Regions from separate parts of the Brevundimonas goettingensis genome, predicted to be linked through region 3. Evidence: predicted binding sites of a transcription regulator. Region 3 holds the regulator's gene; each other region holds the start of a gene.

Region 1 (5,041 bases), 1.2 Mb from region 3:
TCCAGCGATCGTCGCCCTTCGCGATCGCCGCCTCCAGTCCGGCGATGGATGCGCGATACCATTCTCGCGTACCGGGCGAGAGATTGCCATTCACGTCCCGTTTCTTGAGCCCGTGACGCAGGGACTGCACATTGGCCTCGGACGCTCTCCAGACCACGGTCATCGGAGGCTCCTGCGCGTGCTCGAAGGCGCCAGCGCCCCAGATCGCTTCGGCGATACGAGCCGACCATGCCGACGAGCCGCCGCCGTTCCCCCGCAGGTCGAAGACGATGGTGGGCGCGTGACGCAGGGCGTCCGCCTGCGCTGAAATCTCTGCGAGGAGAGCCTCCAAGGCGCGGCCGTCGTCGCTCTCGGGGTTTCCGTTGAAGGTCGGAAGCGTGATCCAGTAGGCGCCGTCATCCTGCCGGCGCATTCCGGTGACCTGGCGCGGCGGCGAGTCGAAGACCTTGTAGCGAGAAAAGAACCCGGGTTCGGCCGTTCGCCAGTCGAGATCGATCGAGACCTCGCCGCCCTCGCTGTCGAACACGCAGTGCCGGATGGGCGCGACATAGGGGTCGCCGGTGTCCAGCATGACCATCGCGGCGAATATGGCCCGCTGGGAGGCGAGCTCCCAGCGACCGAAGCGGGCGCCCACCCGATCCTTTCCGATCTGGAAGGCGTCACGACCGTCGCACGACTTGAGGTGGGCGCCCACGGAAACGCCTGACCATGCCTCGGCCCGTGTCACCACCAGCCCCCGGCTTCCATCATCCCCCGCGATAAACCCCGGCCAGGCCCTTACCTGATCGGGGGTCGCCCCGAAGACTCCGAACCCGAGGTGACCGTCGTCGAAGGCGGCGGTGTAGTGCTGGATGGCGAAGAAATAGTCGGCAAAGCTGCGGGCTGTTCGGGCCCGATCCAGCGCCAGGGCGTATTGCGTTTCGTTCGTCGATGAAAAACTCGGGTCGTCGGGATTGACCATCCCCGGGTGACTCGAGGCGACGGCGTCATGGATCGCCGTGGCGTCCACTCGCAGGGTTTCAGCCCAATCCCTGCCCGTCTCGGCCTGAGCGGCGGCCAGACCGACCGACGCCGCAAGATAAAGCCAGATCGACATCCATCACCCCCATTCTCAGGCATGATGGACGACCGGTTGTTCGCTGCCTATCCCTTGCGACGGTACACAGGTCGAAGTGGCCTGGCCGCAGTGATCGCTCAACGTCCGCCTCCCACCCTGTCGCGACCTTGTGGAGATCCGCTTTCGAGGCGGAAGTCGACGCAACGGGTCGTCTCTTGCATCTCGGCATACGCGGCCCGCCGCGGGCGGCGAGATCGTCAGGGTCGGGAGGGGCGAAGGGATCTACAGGCCACGGATCGGCAGGACGGAGCCGGCCGACATGAACTGGCCAAGGAAAAAGGGCCGCCTCGCTTGTGCGGGGCGGCCCTTGCTCACTCCGGCCCGAGCCCCGCGGGGTCGGCGGCGGGTCGCGGGGACCAGCCGGAGGGAGTGTCTGTTCCTCCCCAGGTGGGGAGGCGCTGGATCCGGATGCGTTGGGTGGGGTTGGCCCCCTCCACCATGACGCAAGCGCGTCGCGGTACCCTTCCCGTTGAGGGGGACGGATTCTACCCCTCCAGATCCTGACCTTCGTCCGGCTCGGGCGTGCCCAGCAGGTCGTCGGCGATCTTGTTCTGCGATTTACGCACCTTGTCCTCGATGGCGTCTGCCATGTCGGGGTTGGCCTTGAGGAAGGCGCGGACGTTCTCGCGGCCCTGACCGATGCGGGTCGAGTCATAGGAGAACCAGCTGCCCGACTTCTCGATCACCCCGGCCTTGACGCCCAGGTCGATGACCTCGCCCAGCTTGGAGATGCCCTCGCCGTACATGATGTCGAAGATGACCTCGCGGAACGGCGGGGCGACCTTGTTCTTGACGACCTTGACCCGGGTGGTGTTGCCCGTGACCTCGTCGCGGTCCTTGATCGCGCCGGTGCGACGGATGTCCAGACGGACCGAGGCGTAGAACTTGAGCGCATTGCCGCCCGTCGTCGTTTCCGGCGAGCCGTACATGACGCCGATCTTGTGACGGATCTGGTTGATGAACAGGACGATGCACTGGGTCTTGTTGATCGAGCCCGTCAGCTTGCGCAGGGCCTGGGACATCAGGCGGGCCTGAAGACCCGGCAGGCTGTCGCCCATCTCGCCCTCGATTTCGGCGCGGGGCGTAAGCGCAGCGACCGAGTCGACCACCACGATATCGACCGCGCCCGAGCGCACCAGGGTGTCGACGATCTCGAGCGCCTGTTCGCCATTATCGGGCTGGGAGACCAGCAGTTCGTCGAGGTTGACGCCCAGCTTCTGGGCGTAGGACGGATCCAGCGCGTGTTCGGCGTCGACGAAGGCGGCGGTGCCGCCCGCCTTCTGGATCTCGGCCACCGTGTGCAGGGCCAGGGTCGTCTTGCCCGAGGACTCAGGGCCGAAGACCTCGATCACCCGGCCGCGCGGCAGACCGCCGATGCCGAGCGCGATGTCCAGACCCAGCGAACCGGTCGAGACCGAGGGGATCACCTCGGCGACGCCGTTCTTGCCCAGTTTCATCACCGAGCCCTTGCCGAAGGCGCGATCGATCTGCGCGATCGCCGCCTCCAGGGCGCGTTGCTTGTCGCCGTCTTCCTTGCCCACCAATTTCAATGCCGCCTGCGAAGCCATCTTACCGTTCTCCCTTGCCATGATTCCCATCAATGCCGTGGGAGAGACCCGCCGTGGACCCGCTCCCTGTGAACAGATGTAGAACACGCTTCCGGGCGGTTGCCAAGACGTTCCTGAGAACATCCGTGGAACATCTATGGGTCATGCGACCGTTTCTGACGCATTAAGCCGCGGTTAGAAATGCAACCGTGGCCGCCGCTGATCGTTAACGACGACATGACATGCCACCATGACGACCCTCACGCCCATGACTATCGCGCCGCCACCGTCACCGGTGATCTGGCCGCATTCCTGCATCGCCACAATCGCCCGCTGATCCTCGCCGGGGCGGCGGTCGCGGCCGTGCTTCTGCTGATCGTGATCTAGCGGCTCAGCCCGCCGAGGCGGCCGGAGGCTCCGCCGGTTCGGCGAAACGGGCCGTCATCGACACCCCGCAGGCGAAGATCAGACAGGCCGCGGCGCATCCGGCCAGGGCGCGCGCCACCTGGGGCGGGGCCAGAGGCCGGACGAACATCAGGATCAGCAGGCCGAGCGGAGCGAGAACGCCCGGCAGGTCCATGCCTATGCCGAGGAAGATCGGGTGGGCCAGGCTGGCGATCCAGCCGCCGCCGACGACCGTGACGACCGCCGCGGGGATCAGCGAGGCCTTCGAGACCAGACGCGCGCCGATCGCGGCCGACAGGGCCGCCGCCGCCGCCGCCGCGAGCGCGGGCCAGGTCAGCAGGAAGGCCGCCTCGGGCGCGACCGCCTGGGCCCCGGCCCCGAGCAGGCCGATCAGCAGGATCAGCCCCAGCCAGCCGCCCCAGACCGAGCGCGGCGCGGCCTGCGACCACAGGCTGAGGCCCGCGGCGATCACGGCCGCTCCTATCAGGACGGGAATGAAGCCGCCCATGACGGTGGCCAGCAGGGCCGCGCCCACCACCAGCCCCGCCAGCACCCGCCGCCCGACCACATCGCGCCCGGCCAGCGCCGCCAGAGCCACGGCAAGAACGGTCAGAGCCACGCCGCCCTCGATCCACGGCAGACGCCGCAGCAGGACATAATAGGTGTCCGCCGAGGTGACCCGGCTGGCGATGGGTCCCGCCAGCAACCGCACCGCCTGGGCCAGGACCAGACAGGTCGTCAGGAACCACAGCCCGCCCAGCAGGCCGCGTCCGATGTCGGCGACGGTCAGACCCCCCGCGACCTGGGATGCCGCATGCCGTCCGCCCCAGACCGCGAACAGGAACAGGGCCGCCGTGAGCCCGATCAGGATCCAGCCCGTCGCCGGCGCATGGGCGACGATCAGGTGGTCGAGAACGTCGGCATAGACCCGGCTCTCGCCGCGCGCGGGCAGGGCGGGGGCGCGCAGCAGGGCGTCCGCAGCCTCCAGCGCCTGGGAGCCGATGTGCTGGACGCTGCCCTGATCCAGGGCGTCGGGCGTCGAGGTCGGGGAATGGTACTGGGCCGGGCGGCCGATGAAGGCCAGGTTGATCCCCGGCAGCCCCTGTTTGCGCGGCACGGTGAAGTCGGTGCCGTTCGGCATCAGGCTGTAGATCAGCACCGCCAGGGAGTTGCTGGTCGCCCCGCCGTCCGCCCTGGCCGCCGCCCGGGTGAACAGGTCGATGGTCTGGCGGTTGCCCGGACCCGTTTCGAACATCATGGCGCGGCCGCCGCCGCCCCGGGCCTCGAGGTTGACGATGGCGCCGACGCGGTCGCGTAAGGGGTGGGTCGTGAAGAAGTTGCGCGCCCCGTCCAGACCCAGCTCCTCGCCGTCGGTCAGGAGGACGATCAGGTCACGGTCGGCCAGGCCGCGCGCCTTGATGGCCCGCACGGCTTCCAGAATGGCCGCGACCCCGGCCGTGTCGTCGGCCGCGCCCGGCGACTTTGCGACACTGTCATAGTGGGCCATCAGGACCACGGCGGGCTTCGTCGGATCGCGGCCGGGCAGGACGCCGACCAGACTGATCGCCGGCTTCGACGGATCCAGCCCCCATTTCGTCAGGCGCGCCTTCGCGAAGTCCTCCAGCGGGCCGGCATGCAGGCTGGGGCTCAGCCCCAGGGCCGTCATCCGCCCGAACAGATAGCCGCGCACCGCCTCATGCTCCGGCGTGCCCAGCGGATGGGGTTTTGCGGCGATGATGCGCACATCGGTCATGGCGCGCGCGGTCGAGAAGGCGGTCGCCGGCGTCTCCGGCCCCCTGGGCGACGGCGTCTGCAGGGCGATCACGCCGATGAACAGCGCAAGCGCCAGCGAGCCGAGAAGCAGGGCGAGCCGCATGATGATCCCCTCCGATCAGAGACAAGACTGTAGGTGTGCGGACGAGGGTTTGGGAAGTCGGTTCGCCTGCCAGAGTGCGGGATTGGGCAGGAGGAA
Region 2 (5,041 bases), 280 kb from region 3:
GTTCGAAGGCGACGCGGCCCAGGGACCGCCGACAGCCGACGCTCCGACGACATCGACGGGTGAGGCCCAGCCTGTTCCGACCGGCGAAGCGCCCAACGTCAACGCGCCGACCGTGCCTTCCAACACTGTCGAGCCCGTTCCTACTCCGCGGCGCTAGCGCGTCGGAACGCGGAATTCCAGCTCGCGATAGGGCTCGCCCCGCTCACCGGCCTCGGCGCGGGTCATGACGCCCGTCATCTCTGTCGCTCCGACTGCGACCTTGATGTCCCGGATACGGATTCCGTCAACGAGGGTCCTTGGCTTCGTCGAGAGGGCGGCGATGCTCGCAATCCAGTCATTGGTCTGGACGGTGATCAGCCCAGGCATGGCGTCGGGACTGCCGGCAGCCTTGGCCTGCATGTCGTCGAGAATCTGGTGGAGCTGGGCGGGCGTCATGCTGGCGGTCTAACCGAGTCGCGTGTGCCCGTCCGGGTCTGAGCTGTCAGAATTCAGCCTAGCTCGGGTCCTGGGGTTGAGCGCGCGCCCACAGGACCGCCTTTTGCGGATGCACCAGGGGCAGGCCGTCATCGCTGATCGGGGTCGCCGTAAGGAGGAGACCCCGGATCACCGCCTGCGGTGACAGCTGCGGAGCCACCGCAAGCATCGAAGCGGCCACGCGGGCGACGAACGGCGAGGCGAATGACGTGCCCGACGACCGCATGACCTGGCCGCCTGGACCGCGTACCAGGTTTCCTTCGGCCAGGGCATACAGTTTCACCTGGGGTCCATAGGTGGTGAAGGTCGTCGGCAGGCCCGTCACGCCGGTTCCCCCGATGACGAGCAGATTGGGCGTGTCGATCGAGGAGGGCGCGCTCCCGCCGTCGACGTCCGCGCGGTCGGTATTTCCGGCGCCGGCGATGAAGAGGATGTCGGGGCAGTCCCGCATCAGGGCCTCGATCCCCGCTCGCGCCGTGGCGTAGATGGCCGCGCCCCGCGCCGCGGCCCGGTCGGGGTCGGTCTCTGCGCCGGTCTGCAGCAGGGTCGTCGCCGCCTCCTCCTTGTCGAATCCCCAGCTCATATTGACGACGCGCACGCCAGCGCCCCGCATCCGACGGCAGACCCCGGGCAGGATCGCCGCCCACCGCGCGGCGTCGTCCTCCAGCACCGGGACGCGCTCTGGACTGTTGCCGAAGGGGATGGCGTTGGCCCCGTACAGGCGCACGAACGGCGCCGGATCGGCGATCAGGCTCGCAACCCAGGTCCCGTGAGACCAGGCGCCCCATTCCTCGGTCGCAAGCGTGTCTTCGATCTGTTCCTGGATGCCGGCGTTTCGCGCCCGTTCGGCGACAAAGCGGGATTCCGGGGTGTCGTCGCCATAGGCGAGATCGCGCAGACCCTTTTCGAGCGCGGTCTGAAGCCCGAGCCGTGCGGCGAGCACCGGCGAGGGCGGGGTGACCACCTCGGCCGTGGGCCGAAGGTGAAAATCGAAGGTCGGCCCGAACGCGTCGTCGATCACACCATTGTCGTCGTTGTCGACGCCATCGAGAGGTTCGGCGGGATCGAAGGCCAATCGCCCTGCGAACAGGGTACGATCAAAGCCGCTCTCGAGAACAGCGACGGTGACAGGCCGGGCCCCCTCGAGATCTTCGGTCGCAGGCTCGCGTGCCGGCCAGATGTCGGCGGGCCGATGTGAGGGAACATCCAGCCAGGCCTTGAGGGCGGCGGCCATGGTTTCGCGGCAGGGCGGCACATAGACCGCCTCGGCGGCCATGCCGGCCAGGGCGAGGCCGCCCATGATGTCGATCGACCCTTGCGCCCTGGCTTGCGGATCGACCACCAGGGCGGCGCTCCCGGCGTGGAAGGCCGGGCTGGCGGTCTGGGTGACGCCGTAACGGCTCAGCACCTCATCGCGGACCACGGACGGGTCTGCAGACTCCAGCGTTCTGGACAAGGTTCTGACGGCAACGTCGCAGCGGGCCGGGACCGGGGCCGCGGCGCCGGCCGCCATGGCCTCTCTGACCAGATACCCCACCTGCTTCATCTGAGGTTTGGATTCGTGGGTCCGCTGCTCCCGGATCAGGGCGACGGAGTCGTCGGGGCGACCTTGCAGGAGGGCGATGGAGGCCAGGCCGATCCGCAACCGGGCCTCGATTTCCGGGTCGGTGATCCGGTAGTCCGACAAGAGCCGTTCGCCCTCGCGCCGGATGTGGGGCACAAGCGCGTCCAGGAACGCGGGTGTCAGATAGATTTCACTCGGAGGACCTGCGACCTCGAAACGGGTCGCAGGGAGATCGGCGCGGGAGGCGATGACGGGTCTGGCGTCCTGGGCCGAGGCGCCGGTCGCCATGACGACCCAGGCCGCAGCCAATATAGCGATCCGCATCCTTGTTCCCCCTCGATCAGCCCTCAGGTTACAGCGACGGTTTCGCACGACAAGGGTTTGTGAAGCTCGCCGGCGGTCATGGGCCCTTAGGAGGCTTGGGGCCCGTAAACCGGGTGATGCTCGGTGGACACGAGGCGTCTGGTTTGGGGCGGCTGGTCGCTTTCGGGGGGGCGTTGATTTCGTAGCGCGCCTTGGCGTCCGCCGATACTCACGCTCCCTGTCGCAGAGAGCCGGTGTGGCCTGAATCAACAGGGCCGCCGGCGAATTCCGGACGGGCGATGGGCCCCGGCCCGGCTCGCCGGGTCGGCAGAGCAGGCGGCCAGGACGCCTGATCGGGCGCGAACCGCTTCGCGGCACGGATAGAATGCCGACCCGGGACCCGCCAGGGGATGACCGGGCAGTGCGAGTTTCGGGCGCGGCCGGGCGGTTCGCTTCAAATCCGACAAGGCGCGTGCCGCTTCCTGGTCAGGGCATGGATCAGAAAACCGGAGCAGGGAGAAGGGGACGGATGCTGTGCAGGACGTCGCGGCCGACGGATCTGCGCGCCGGACGACGTCTCACGCGGCCTCGTCTGCCGTCCTGGGTCCGAGGGCGGCGAACTGCTGCCGGGCCAGGGCCTCGTCATAGAAGACCTCGGACTGACGGGGCGGGGCCAGAAGATAGAACTGGGTGACGGGAAAGGGATCGCTGCGGTCGCGACGCCAGAGCGCGCGTCCCTCGGCGGCGTCCAGTCGGGTCCACTTGCCCGGTTCGTTCGGATGATCGAGCTTAGTCATGGGCCCAACCTACAGCGTTCGTCCGGATTTTCGAGGGATGGACGCGGCTATCGGGCCGAAACCCCGTCGGGTGTGGCTCCAGCGCCCATAAGGACGTTCACAATCTGTTCTCGTGGATGTAGGCTCGCAGCACCATGACCGAAACGGCCGTCCGCAAGATCATCCACGTCGACATGGACGCCTTCTACGCGTCGGTCGAGCAGCGTGATGATCCGGCCTTGCGGGGGCGGCCCGTCGCCGTCGGCTATCCCGCGAAACGGGGCGTGGTGGCGGCGGCCAGCTATGAGGCGCGGGAGTTCGGGGTCCGGTCCGCCATGCCCTCGACCACCGCCATGCGCAAATGTCCGGATCTGGTTTTCACCCCGCCGCGGTTTGAGGTCTACAAGGCGGTGTCCCGCCAGATCCATGCCGTCTTCGCCGACTACACCCCTCTGATCGAGCCCCTGTCGCTCGACGAGGCCTATCTCGATGTGACCGAGAACCTGCGCGGCCTGGCGACGGCGTCCGAGACCGCGCAGGACATCCGCCGGCGCATTCTGGATGAGACCGGGCTCACCGCCTCCGCCGGGATTTCCTACAACAAGTTTCTGGCCAAGCTGGCGTCCGACCAGATGAAGCCCGACGGCCAGTTCGTGGTCCCGCCCGGCCGGGGAGAGGCCTTTGCCGAGACCCTGCCCGTGACCCGCTTCCATGGCGTGGGGCCGGTGACCGCCAAACGTATGCACGACCTGGGGATTCATACGGGCGCGGATCTCAAGGCGCAGACCCTCGAGTTCCTGCAGCGCCATTTCGGAAGTTCGGGACGCTGGTATTACGACATCGCGCGCGGCATCGACCACCGCCCCGTTCGCCCGGACCGCGAGCGCAAGTCCTCGGGCTCGGAGACGACCTTCGCCGAGGATCTGACCGATCCGGTCGGCATCGAGGCCGGGGTCAAGGCCATGGCGGCCGACGTCTGGGCCTGGTGCGCGCAGACCGGCGTGCGTGGCCGCACCGTCACCGTGAAGGTCAAATGGGCGGACTTCCGGCAGGCGACCCGCAGCCGGTCCGTCCAAGGCCGCGTCGATGACCTGGAGACCCTCAGCGCGGTCGCCCTCGACCTCGTTCGCTCGCTCTATCCACCCCGGATGGGGGTCCGCCTGGTCGGCGTCACCCTGTCCAACCTGGACCGCTCGCCCGCCCCTTCGGCCGGCGAGCCGCAACTGGCGCTCGGATGAGGCCTTCAGGCCGGATCAGGCGTTAGGGCGGGCATGGTTGTCTTTCTGGATTTCGAGGCCTCGTCCCTCAGCGACGACTCCTATCCGATCGAGGTCGGCTGGGTCTTCGAGGACGGGCGCGGCGAGAGCCATCTGATCCGGCCGGCGGACGACTGGCGCGACTGGGGCCCGCAGGCGGAGGCCATCCATAAGCTCTCCCGAGCCCGCCTGCTTGAGGTCGGGACCTCTCTCGAGCATGTCGCGCGCCGCATGGTCGAGGTCCTTTCCGGCCACGCCCTTTACGCCAGCGCCCCGTCCTGGGATGGCAAGTGGCTCAGCGTTCTGCTGCGGCGCGCCGGTCTCGCGCGCAAGGCCCTGACCTTGCGCGATACCGATGAGGCCCATGCCGCCCTTGCCTCCGGAATCCTGTCCGGGGTCCTGTCGGATGTCGAGGTCGAAGCCCTCATCCCGACCCTGATCCGTCGCGCCCGGATCGAGCGGGAGAGCGTGCCGGTTCGCCACCGGGCGCTCGCCGACGCCGAGGAAGAACGCCAGGTCTGGCTGACCGTCGGGCGATTGGCCGAGGCGGAACGGGCCCGCCGGCTGTCCTAGTTGCCGCCCTCGCGGCCGCCGGCGGCGCGCAGCAGGTCGCCGACCCTGCGTCCATCGAGACGACAGGCGGCGATGACCCGGTCATAGACGATGAC
Region 3 (5,041 bases):
GATGACCAGCGGACGGCGGCGCAGGACGAAGGCGGTCTGATCGACCAGCTCGTTGAGGGTCTTGGCGCGATCCTTGAGGAAGGGCATGGCGCGGGTCAGGCGTACCTCGTCGTCCTCGCCCAGGACATGGCCGCGCGCGAGGTGGAGGTCGAGGACCTGTTTGGCCAGGCCGTCATCAGCGGCCAGCCGCATCCAGTGGGCGTTGACGTGGGCCAATTTGTCGAAGTCCAGACGGGCTGGCGCCTTGCCGACGCCGGAGAGGTCGAACCATTCCTGCGCCTGTTCGTCGGAGAACAGTTCGTCATCGCCGTGGGCCCAGCCGAGGCGGGCCAGGTAGTTGCGCATGGCCTCGGGCAGATAGCCCATCTCGGCATACTCATGCACGGCCTGGGCGCCGTGGCGTTTCGACAGTTTCGCGCCGTCCGGCCCGTGGATCAGGGGGATGTGGGCGAAGCTGGGCCGGGGCCAGCCGAGGGCGTCATAGATCAACGACTGGCGAGCGGCGTTGTTCAGATGGTCGTCGCCGCGGATGACGTGGGTGACGCCCATGTCGTGGTCGTCGACGACGACGGCCAGATTATAGGTCGGGGCGCCGTCAGAGCGCAGCAGCACCAGGTCGTCGAGGTCGCCATTGTCCCAGCTGACCGCGCCCTGGACCTCGTCCTGAACCTCGACGCGGCCGGGCAGGGGACGGCGGAAACGGACGACGAAGGGCTGTTCGGCCTCCAGCCCGGCGGCGACGCGGTCGCGCCAGGGGGATTCGAAGCTGCGGCGCTCGGCCTTGGCCTCGTCGCGCAGACGGCCGGTCTCTTCGGCTGTGGTGTAGTCGCGATAGGCGTGGCCGCTGTCGAGCAGGGTCTGGACGACCTCGCGGTGGCGGTCGGCGCGCGAGAACTGGAACACCGGCTCCTCGTCGGCGAACAGCTCCAGCCAGCTCAGACCGTCGAAGATGGCCTTGACCGCCTCATCGGTCGAACGCTCGCGATCGGTGTCCTCGACACGGATCAGGAACTTGCCGTTGCGCCCCTTCGCGTAAAGGTAGTTGAATAGCGCCGTTCTCGCGCCGCCGATGTGCAGGGAACCGGTCGGCGAGGGGGCGAAGCGGGTGACGACGGTCGGGGAGGAAGAGGTCATGGCAGGGAGGTCCGTACGGGCCGCCCTTATACCGCCCGACGCGGCAAAGCCTAGCCTTCCAGACAGGATCGTCGCGTTCGTGCGCGACGAGGTCGGCGGACAGGGGCTGCGCTGGCGGTTGTGGGCGCCGGTGGCGTTCGGCGGCGGCTGCGCGATCTATTTCGGACTGAAGGTCGAGCCTCCGCTGTGGCCGCTGCTGGTCGCGGCGGGGCTGGCGGTCGGGCTGTGGCTGGCGGCGCGGGCGAGGGGGCTGCCGCGAGCGGCGACCCTGCCGCTGATGCTGCTGATGTGTCTGGCGCTTGGGCTGGCGGCGGCCAAGGTTCGGACCGAGCGGGTCGCGGCGCCGATCGCGCCGGAGCTGGACGCGCCGACCCTGATCGAGGCCTGGGTGCTGGACGTCGACAGTCCGGGCGCCAACGGACACCGGGTGGTGGTCGCGCCGGTGTGGATCCGGGGTCTAGAGCCCGAGGCGACGCCGATCCGGCTGAGGGCCACGGTGAAGGGCGATCCGCCGCCGCCGGGGACGCCCATCCGCCTGTTCGCCATCCTCAATCCGCCGCCGCCCCCGGCCAGTCCGGGCGCCTATGATTTCGGGAGAAACGCCTTCTTCGAGGGGATGGGCGGGACGGCCTTCGCCCTGTCGCCGACGCGGCCCGCCGTCCTGCCCGAGGCTCCGTGGGGGCTGAGGCAGGCGATGAAGGTGAATGCGATCCGGTTTGCGTTGGCGCAGAAGATCGTCGACCGGCTGGGGCCGCGCACCGGCGGGGTGGCGGCGGCCATGGTCACGGGGCACGAGACCTGGATCGCGCGCGAGGATCTGGACGCCATGCGCGATTCCGGACTGGCGCACATCCTGTCGATCTCGGGCTTGCATATGGCGGTCGTCGGCGGCTTCATCTTCTTCGCCGTGCGGCTGGGCGTGGCGGCCGTGCCGTGGGTGGCGCTAAGGGTGTCGGGCAAGAAGGTCGCGGCGGTCGCGGGCCTGATCGCGGTCGGGACCTATCTGGTGATCTCGGGCGCGCCGCCGCCGGCCGAGCGGGCGGCCATCACCTATTCCATCGCCTTCCTGGCCATCCTGCTGGACCGGCAGGCGATCACCATGCACGCGCTCGCGGTCGCAGCCCTGGTGGTGCTGGCGCTCCAGCCCGAGGCCATAGTGACGCCGGGCTTCCAGATGTCGTTCGCGGCGACGGCGGCGCTTGTGGCGCTGGTGGAGGCCTGGCCGGCGCGGGTGAGGGAGCTTTCGGCGCCCTGGCCGATCCTGATCGTCCAGAGGATCGGCGGATGGATCACGGCGGCGGTGACGGCCAGTCTGGTCGCGGGTCTGGCGACCGGACCCTTCGCCATGCAGCATTTCAACCGGACGGCCGTCTATGGGCTGGGAGCCAATCTGCTGACCTCGCCGATGGCGGATTTCGTGATGATGCCGGCGCTGGCGTTGGGGGCCTTGCTGGAGCCCGTGGGGCTGGGCGCGCCCTTCCTATGGGTGGCGGGCAAGGGGATCGAGCTGATGCTGGTCATCGGCCACTGGACGGCGGGCCTGCCGGGGGCGGTGAGGACGGTGGCGAGCGCGCCGGACTTTGTGCTGCCCATCGCCTTCCTCGGGGTGCTGTTCGTCTGCCTGTGGCGCGGGCGGCTGAGGTGGCTGGGCCTGCCGCTGGCGGCGGCGGTCATGCTCTGGCCCCGGGCGCCGACGCCCGATCTATGGATCGGCGACGGCGGGACCAATGCGGCGTTTCACTCAGGCAAGGAGGCGGTGGCGGTGCGCCCGGGCGTACGCGAGTTCGCGGCCGACCTGTGGTCGCGGCGGCGAGGACTGACCCTGACGGACCGTCCGGACGAAGGCTGGGTGTGCGGGCGGTTCGCCTGCGCGCCTCAGGTGCGCGATGCGGCGCCCGTGGCCCTGTGGTGGGGGACGAAGCCGCCGTCGGAGGAGGTGCTAAGCGCCATGTGTGGGGCGGCGCCGGTCGTCAGCGTTCGGGCGCGGGTGGCGACGGTTCCGGCGGGGTGCGCGGACACTCTGGTGCTGGACGGCGTCGATTTCGCGCGCGGCGGGGCGGTGGAGCTGTGGCGCGCCGGGTCAGATGGGGGCGCGGGCTGGGAGGCCGTCTGGACGGCGGATGTGCGAGGGGATCGGCCGTGGACGAAGACAAATCCTCTCCCATAGGGAGAGGGCTTGAGGCTCGCAGAGCGTAGCGATGCGCGAAGCCGAAAGGGTGAGGGGGCATGTCGCTCACCGGTGAGGGCGGAACCCCTCACCCTCTCGCCGCTGCGCGGCGGGTCCCTCCCTCTCCCTGTGGGAGAGGGTCAGGTATTCAATGATACTGGCGGATCAGGCCGACCAGCTTGCCCTGGACCTCGACCTGGTCGGGGCCGAAGATGCGGGTCTCGTAGTTGCGGTTGGCGGGCTCCAGGGCGATGGACTGGCCCTTCTTGCGCAGGCGTTTGAGGGTGGCTTCCTCGCCCTCGACCAGGGCCACGACGATCTCGCCCGAGGAGGCGGTGTCGACGCGTTTGATGACCACCAGATCGCCGTTGAGGATGCCGGCCTCGATCATCGAATCGCCTTCGATCTCGAGCATGTAGTGTTCGCCGGCGCCCAGCATGGCCTCGGGCACCTGATAGCGGCCGTTGTCGCCCTGGATGGCGGCGATGGGCACGCCGGCGGCGATCTTGCCGACCAGAACCAGTTCGCGGGTGTCGTTGGCGGCCTCGGACACCGGCGCCGAGCGTCCGCCGCCCTCGATCACCGCAGGGGTGAAGGGGGCGCGACCGCGAATCGGGCCCGTCGTCGCCTGTTCCGGCAGCTTGGTCACCTCCAGGGCGCGGGCGCGGTGGGCGAGGCGGCGGATGAAGCCGCGCTCCTCCAGCGCCGTGATCAGCCGGTGGATGCCCGATTTGGACGCCAGATCCAGCGCCTCTTTCATCTCGTCGAACGAGGGCGAGACGCCGGTCTCCTTGATGCGTTCGTGGATGAACATCAGGAGTTCGTGCTGCTTGCGCGTGAGCATGGGAGGAGCCTTCAGAACAAGACGTGAACCGTCGTCGATGTTCTGTAAGTGTTCTTCACTAATGTCAACTTAACAGGAGCGGCTCACCTCCCGACGCGCGGAGGTGCGTGGGGAGGACAGATCGCGCAGCGATCAGGAGGGGGCGACGCGATGTTTCCGGTGAGCGATTTTCAATACGGTGTAGCCCTTACCTGATCGTCGCTGCGCTCCGATCTGTCCTCTCCATTCGCCTTCGCGAATGGAGAGGTGAACTCAATCCAGCAGGGCCCGCGTCGCGGCCTCGACGTCCGGCTGGCGCATCAGGCTTTCGCCGACCAGAATCGCGCGGGCGCCGGCCATGCAGACGTCGGCGACGTCGTCAGGGGTGAAGATCCCGCTCTCGGCGACCAGAAGGGCGTTCTTCGGGGCCAGATGCGACAGGCGAGCGGTCGTGCCGAGGTCGACCTCGAAGGTGCGCAGGCTACGGTTATTGACCCCGATCAGGTCGCCGCCCAGCGCGACGGCGCGGCCCATTTCCAGCTCGTCATGGGTTTCGATCAGGGCGTCCATGCCGAATCGGCGGGCCTCGGCCAGGAGCTCGCCCGCCAGAACGTCGTCGATCATGGCCAGGATGATCAGGATGCAGTCGGCTCCAAGCGCGCGGCTCTCGGCGACCTGCCAGGGATCGACGAGGAAATCCTTGCGCAGGCAGGGCAGGGCGACCGCCGCCCGGGCCTGAACCAGATAGTCGTCGTCGCCCTGGAAGCTGGGGCCGTCGGTCAGGACCGACAGACAGGCCGCGCCGCCGGCCTCATAGGCTTTTGCGAGGGCGGGCGGGTTGAAGTCGGCGCGGATCAGGCCCTTGGAGGGGCTGGCCTTCTTGATCTCGGCGATCAGGGCCGGACGGCCGGGGGCGG

Evidence for each region. Region 3 encodes LexA, which represses DNA repair genes until DNA is damaged. Its sites were predicted from a motif close to ATGTTCNCNANNTGTTCT; they were not measured.
Region 1: the regulator LexA is predicted to act here: its motif matches at 2,802-2,819, upstream of recA (recombinase RecA).
Region 2: the regulator LexA is predicted to act here: its motif matches at 3,232-3,249, upstream of dinB (DNA polymerase IV).

What each region holds. Positions count from the first base shown of each region.
Region 1 is NZ_CP062222.1:197,034-202,074, forward strand. Features, by position in the region: gene IFJ75_RS00980 (S41 family peptidase) at 1-1,096, opposite strand, end outside; gene recA (recombinase RecA) at 1,603-2,685, opposite strand; gene IFJ75_RS00990 (hypothetical protein) at 2,902-3,051, shown strand; gene IFJ75_RS00995 (M20/M25/M40 family metallo-hydrolase) at 3,056-4,945, opposite strand.
Region 2 is NZ_CP062222.1:1,670,703-1,675,743, reverse strand. Features, by position in the region: gene IFJ75_RS08340 (hypothetical protein) at 1-157, shown strand, start outside; gene IFJ75_RS08335 (hypothetical protein) at 154-435, opposite strand; gene IFJ75_RS08330 (S8 family serine peptidase) at 494-2,362, opposite strand; gene IFJ75_RS08325 (hypothetical protein) at 2,920-3,138, opposite strand; gene dinB (DNA polymerase IV) at 3,273-4,355, shown strand; gene IFJ75_RS08315 (3'-5' exonuclease) at 4,389-4,946, shown strand; gene IFJ75_RS08310 (thermonuclease family protein) at 4,943-5,041, opposite strand, start outside.
Region 3 is NZ_CP062222.1:1,392,685-1,397,725, reverse strand. Features, by position in the region: gene gltX (glutamate--tRNA ligase) at 1-1,134, opposite strand, end outside; gene IFJ75_RS06930 (ComEC/Rec2 family competence protein) at 1,214-3,301, shown strand; gene lexA (transcriptional repressor LexA) at 3,450-4,145, opposite strand; gene trpC (indole-3-glycerol phosphate synthase TrpC) at 4,398-5,041, opposite strand, start outside.